2 regions of the Halobacillus litoralis genome follow, and region 1 is predicted to be linked to the other one. Evidence: predicted binding sites of a transcription regulator. Region 1 holds the regulator's gene; the other holds the start of a gene.

The links. Region 1 encodes CtsR, which represses protease genes until heat stress. Its sites were predicted from a motif close to ATGGTCAATAAAGGTCAAACA; they were not measured.
Region 2: clpP (ATP-dependent Clp endopeptidase proteolytic subunit ClpP) is a predicted target of CtsR. The motif match lies at 1,520-1,540, and genes of this name have one in related genera.

What each region holds. Positions count from the first base shown of each region.
Region 1 covers NZ_CP129016.1:794,212-797,630, forward strand. Annotated here, with positions in the region: gene LC065_RS04225 (protein-arginine kinase McsB) at 1-694, opposite strand, end outside; gene LC065_RS04230 (protein-arginine kinase activator protein McsA) at 694-1,242, opposite strand; gene LC065_RS04235 (CtsR family transcriptional regulator) at 1,263-1,727, opposite strand; gene LC065_RS04240 (MgtC/SapB family protein) at 1,895-2,587, opposite strand; rRNA gene rrf (5S ribosomal RNA) at 2,673-2,786, opposite strand; rRNA gene LC065_RS04250 (23S ribosomal RNA) at 2,877-3,419, opposite strand, start outside.
Region 2 covers NZ_CP129016.1:1,850,260-1,853,678, reverse strand. Annotated here, with positions in the region: partial or broken gene LC065_RS09280 (sugar-binding transcriptional regulator) at 1-115, opposite strand, end outside; gene LC065_RS09275 (glutaredoxin family protein) at 267-488, opposite strand; gene LC065_RS09270 (ubiquinone biosynthesis protein COQ4) at 586-810, opposite strand; tRNA gene LC065_RS09265 (tRNA-Arg) at 1,071-1,146, opposite strand; gene clpP (ATP-dependent Clp endopeptidase proteolytic subunit ClpP) at 1,598-2,185, shown strand; gene LC065_RS09255 (HPr family phosphocarrier protein) at 2,283-2,537, opposite strand; gene whiA (DNA-binding protein WhiA) at 2,668-3,419, opposite strand, start outside.

The DNA of each region.
Region 1 (3,419 bases):
TACCAAGGGTAATCTGATTAGATATTTGATAAATATTCCCCAGAGCTTCACTGCCTTCCCCGTAAATGCCTCTTACAACAAGACCAAGCTGGTTAATGGCCGGCGTCATACGGTTGATTTGATTCGTCATGGACAGGGCGGGTAAATGCATCATGACAGAAGCTCTCATCCCCGTACCCACATTGGTCGGACAGGCGGTTAAATACCCCCGTTTCTCATCAAAAGCATAATCCACTTTTTCTTCGAGCCAATCATCCAATTGACTAGCTTGTTCCAATGCTTGATCCAACTGAAAGCTAGGGAAATATAACTGTATGCGAATGTGGTCCTCTTCATTAATCATGATTGATACTTGTTCATTTTGTGAAATGAGAGAAGCCGACTTATCCGCTTTTTCAGCCAAATGTGGACTGATCAAATGTTTTTCTACCAGTACTCTCTTTTCAATCGGCTGTAAATCTTTCATTTGGACCAGCTCAAAATCTTTATAATCTCTGAAAGACTTCTTTTGGAACTCTTCTTGGAAGAATTCCAATACTTTATTCAAAGTCTCTTCAGAAGCAATGATAGGAAAAGGATGCTGGGAAAAGTTACGAGCAAGTCGTATACGGCTGCTGAGTACAATATCGCTGTCCGGACCCTCTTGTTTCATCCATGGACTGATTGCTTCATTCATGAATTGCTGTAAAGACATTACTCATCACCATCCTCCCTATGATGCAGTTGACTTTCTAAAGATCTGATCTTATCTCTAACTTTCGCTGCCTCTTCGAATTCTTCCTGCTCAATTAATTGTCGAAGATTAGTTTTATATTCTTCCATCTCTTTTTTAAGGTGCAAGTTGCCACCTTCACGTTTCGGAATCTTACCATCATGTCTGGTGTTCCCACTGTGAACACGGCGCAGAATGGGATTCAGACGTTCATCGAACGTTTTATAGCAGTCCGCACAACCAAACTTCCCGATCCTTGCAAACTCTTCATAGCTGAGCCCGCAATTAGGACATTTAAGTTTCGGTTTTTGATTATATGAGTGAGCGCTCTGCCCTTTTAAAGGAGAAGGTCCTTCGGAATGGAATAGACCTGAAAGGAGATCATTCAAGGTGAAGTTCTCTTCCCCGTAATTCATGTACCCATTTTCTTTCGCACATTTTTCACATACATGGACTTCTGACTTTTGACCATTAATCACCTGCGTCAAATGGACGGTAGCAGGACGCTGATGACATTTCTGACACTCCATCTGAATCTCTCCCTTCTCACTCAACACTTATATTTAAGGGTGAATAGCATGGCTGTCATGATTCGCGCACGTACTTCATCACGAAGTGGTAAAGAAAAAGCAAGGACGTCGCGATCGATGACACTTGCCATCAGTTTACTTTCCCGATCAGTGATGATCTCATAATCTACCAACCGCTCAAGCACATCGATGGCTTTCGATTGGGAAACATGGGGATTGATGAGCTCCATCACCTCTTCAATCATTTCTGATCCTTTACGGTGTTGGATTCGGCTGATACGAATATATCCGCCTCCTCCTCTTTTACTTTCCACTATATAACCTTTTTCCACAGTAAAACGTGTCTTAATCACATAATTGATTTGAGAAGGTACACAATCAAATTTCTCGGCAAGTTCACTACGCTTGATCTCAATCGCCTGGTGCCGATTTTCATCTAAGATTCCCTTGAGATATTCTTCAATAACATCAGAGATATTCCGCATGCTCCCTCCCCCCTCTTTTGACTTTGACTATCTTTGACTTTAATTTTATTATACTCATTTTCTTTTGTCATGCAACTTGTTTGTTTAGGAGAATTACATCTTCTATGTTTCCCCTTTTCCCCATGAAATAAAACAAAAAAACTGCACAGAATCAACTGTGCAGCTCTTTAATACTGATGTCCGCATTCTTCTACACCATCCATCAAAGACAGACGCTCTAAAAGAAGGGATCGATTATACCTTTGTCCTTTATTCAGTTCAACGACAACTTTTTTCTGGGTCTGATCCAAAGCAACAATATCTATTTTCCTGATTTCCGGGTTCATTTGTTCAAAAACAGTTAATACTTTATGGACCGGGGCATCCTTAGCGATGGTCAATTGGTAAATATTTTTCCGATTCCCATTAAACTTTTCTTTTTCTATTTTATTAAGGAAGACCAAGCTCATAAGCACGAAAATCGTTGTGACCGTCGCCACATCATACATTCCTGCACCAACGACAAGACCAATCCCTGCTACCGTCCATATGGAAGCTGCTGTTGTTAATCCTCTGATCGTCATCCCATTGACGATAATTGTTCCTGCACCTAAAAACCCAATACCACTAATGACGTAGGATGGGATACGAGCTGGGTCGAAACGGACATGTTCATATTGATCAATGAACGTTTCAAAACCATACAAAGAAAGGAGCATCATCATACAAGCCCCGACGCCCACAAGGATATGGGTCCGGAAGCCGGCCGAATGATTTTTCACTTCCCTTTCAAACCCAATCAACCCTGAAAGAATAAGTGCAAAAAATAACCGGAATATAAATAAAAGTATGTCATCATGAAAAAAATATGACCAGTTCAATCTACCCCTCCTTTCTTTATGTCTATGTTTAAGGAAGTTGATATAGAAAAAAAACCAGAAGAATGATCTTCTGGTTTTTCAAATGACGTGGCAGCGTCCTACTCTCACGGGGGTAAACCCGACTACCATCGGCGCTGAAGAGCTTAACTGCTGTGTTCGGCATGGGAACAGGTGTGACCTCTTCGCCTTCACCACCACATCAATATAAAGTTTGAGGTGAACCCTCAAAACTGGATAAGGAAACATCTTGTTTGAAAAGCAATTGTCATTCACGAATGATTATAATCAGATAGATAAGTCATCGATCCATTAGTATCCGTCAGCTCCACGTGTCACCACGCTTCCACCTCGGACCTATCAACCTCATCGTCTCTGAGGGATCTTATTACCTTATAGGTAAGGGAAATCTCATCTCAAGGGGGGGCTTCATGCTTAGATGCTTTCAGCACTTATCCCGACCACACGTAGCTACCCAGCGATGCTCCTGGCGGAACAACTGGTACACCAGCGGTGTGTCCATCCCGGTCCTCTCGTACTAAGGACAGCTCCTTTCAAATTTCCAACGCCCACGACGGATAGGGACCGAACTGTCTCACGACGTTCTGAACCCAGCTCGCGTACCGCTTTAATGGGCGAACAGCCCAACCCTTGGGACCGACTACAGCCCCAGGATGCGATGAGCCGACATCGAGGTGCCAAACCTCCCCGTCGATGTGGACTCTTGGGGGAGATAAGCCTGTTATCCCCGGGGTAGCTTTTATCCGTTGAGCGACGGCCCTTCCATGCGGAACCGCCGGATCACTAAGCCCGACTTTCGTCCCTGCTCGACTTG
Region 2 (3,419 bases), 1.1 Mb from region 1:
CTCTTCGGCCTACAGGCTGCATGATCTGGATGTAATACAACAGCTGATAACGGCGCTGTATAACGTCCAGGACATCCGGGAATAATTTTTTTTGTAAGTCGATGAACGCTCTCATGGAAAAAGCCCCTTCTTTGAAATGGTACCAACCGGGATGTATTACGTCCCAGCTAGTCATATTATGTCCCGCTCGGAGCAAAAAAATATCTTATTTCAACTTTATATTAACAGTGGGGTAGTCCTCGTGCAAGTGAAAACCTAGACGTTTTTCATTGTAAACGCTTCATTAGTTTTATGTAATCAATTTCACGGTAATCCAACTCTTCCGCACCGATTTTTAACACCGGTACCTCAAGCATATACTTCTCTAATAGTTCTGGATCTTTTTCAATATCCACCATTACTACTTTGACGTCGAACAGTGATATTAGATCTTTGACTTCTTCACATAATCCACAGTTTTCTTTTACATATAATATGACTTCAGACATGCACAAGCCTCCCTGAATTTTTCATCTTCATCATACCAAAGGATACGCTCCAACATCCATCCTCCTCCAGAACTTCTTACACAAAAAAAGACACGCTTCAGGAAGCATGTCCTTTTTTATCATAAAAACCATTATCGATTTTCAACTTACGCTTATCCAAGAAATGAGCTAATTCTTCACCTACATAATTTTCAGGTGTTCGCTTCAATGACTTATAGTTGAAGGATAACTTTTGCTGTTCCTGCATATCGAACAAGTGAATCCGCCTGTCTTCAGAAACCTCTTCGGTCGACAACATTTTGTAACGGATTAGGTTTGTCATAAATACCCCTCTTCTAAATAAAGCGAAAAGTCTGACTTTATTTATTCAATCATAACACACAAATAAGGCAAAAAGAACCTACATGACGATAATAAAACCAAATAAACGTTCGTATAATTCCTGTGAGATTTCTGTTCAATTAATATTTAAATAACACTATTGTAACTACTAAAATTCAAAGAGATTTTTATATATTAATATAATGATATTTTTGTAAAAAAAGGACCTTCCTTACTTTCAAGGAAGGTCCTTTTATTTAGCGCGCCCGAGAGGATTCGAACCCCCGACTGACGTAGAACCGGAATCTACCGCTCTATCCAACTGAGCTACGGGCGCAAAAGCGACATGCATTTAATATTATAAGTAGAATCACCAAAAAACGCAACCCATTTTTATGATCTTCCAGAAAAGCTCCCTTGTGAAGAATCTGTTTCGAAGCTTTTATAAGAGCTTAGGGCTACGGGTAAAGATTCGCTTCCCACCCACCACTGACGCTCAATTCAGTAACGAACCCTCAAAACATCTCAATATAATGTCCATCTTGCCATGTAGCTTTATTATAGGTTTGGACGTTTATATAGGTAAAATTAGGGTATGATGGTAGAAGGAATTGGAACACATCACATAGAACGAATAAGAATAACCGTTTTTCATACTTAAAAGGCATAACAAACCTTGCTGAAATAAAGGATAAAAGGTCGATTGTTTTTGTTTGACCTTTATTGACCTTATAGGTATGATGAATGTATTCCATCATTATTAATTTGATGTTAAGGAGGAATTACAAATGAATTTAGTCCCTACAGTTATTGAACAAACAAACCGCGGAGAACGTGCTTATGATATTTACTCCCGCTTACTTAAAGACCGTATCATCATGCTGGGAAGCCCGATCGATGATAACATCTCAAACTCTGTTGTAGCGCAGTTGCTTTTCCTTGCTGCTGACGACCCAGATAAAGACATTTCCCTATACATCAACTCCCCTGGTGGATCGATCACGGCAGGTATGGCGATTTATGATACGATGCAGTTCATCAAACCGAACGTATCCACAATCTGCACAGGTATGGCTGCATCTATGGGTGCATTCCTGCTGAACGCCGGTGAACCAGGTAAACGTTATGCACTACCAAACAGTGAAGTTATGATTCACCAACCACTTGGAGGCACCCAAGGTCAGGCTTCAGATATCGAAATTCACGCGAAGCGTATCATTAAGATGCGTGAGAAGCTGAACCAGATCCTTGCTGAGCGTACTGGACAACCAATGGAAGTCATCGAACGCGACACGGACCGAGATAACTTCATGTCTGCCCACGAAGCTGTTGACTACGGCTTGATTGATAAAGTAATGGAGAAAAACGAACAATAAAAACACGAAATCCGCTGTGTAATCACAGCGGATTTTTTTGTGCTTTATGAAAACGTTCCCTCATTGGAGAACGTTCATTTTTTCACATAAACACCTATTACTCATTCTTCACAAAATCGGTAAGTACCTGAACCGCTTCTTCCTCATCAGAACCATCTGCAATCAATTTGATTTCTTCATCGGTTCCGACAGCAAGGCTCATTAACCCCATAATACTTTTGGCATTCACACGCTTCTCACCTTTTTCAATAAAAACATCTGCGGTGAACTTGTTCGCTTCTTGTACGAATTGTGCTGCTGGTCTTGCCTGTAAACCTGTTTCGAGCTCAATCGTTATCGTCCTTTCAATCACCTGTCATTCTCCTCTCATTCTATATTTCAACTTCTTTGTAAGCGGATTCAATACTTAGAAAAAAGAACGCTCTCTTGTAGAAAGCGTTTATAATTGTATTTCATTATAGCATGAATTTGTTAAGGAAACATTAGTTTCTTGTGTTTTCTGTGACTTCACCTTTTCTAACTTTTTCGGCGAACTCATCGATTTTACGCAGGCGGTGATTGATCCCTGATTTACTGATCGATCCACCAGAAACATACTCACCAAGCTCTTTCAAAGAAACTTCCTGGTGCTGCAGCCTTAAAGATGCAATCTCTTGCAATTTATCTGGCAGGGCCTCTAAACCTACTGTCCGTTTAATGAATTTTATGTTCTCCACTTGACGGAAAGCGGCACCGATCGTCTTATTTAAATTCGCAGTCTCACAATTGACGAGACGATTGACGGAGTTCCTCATATCGCGAACGATCCTCACATCTTCAAACTTGAAAAGCGCTTGGTGTGCTCCTATATTACTAATGAGCTCCGTGATTTTATCCGCTTCTTTCAAGTAGGTAATGTAACCTTTTTTACGGCTGAGTGTCCTTGCGTGCAACCCGAAACTATTCATAAGCTTACACAACGCCTCGTTGTGTTCCTCATCAGAAGAATGAATTTCTAGATGATAGGAAGAAGTTTCCGGGTTATTGACTGAACCACCCGCAAGAAATGCTCCTCGTAAATAAGCTCTTTTACAACACGTATCGTTCAAATACTTTTGAGGGATGTCTGGATTAATGGATAGAGGACCTTTCAGAATTTCCAAATCTTCAAGAACAACATTCGCTTTCTCTGTCATCCTTACAATATAGACATTGTTTTTTTTCAACCTCATCTTTTTCCGAACAAGAAGTTCTA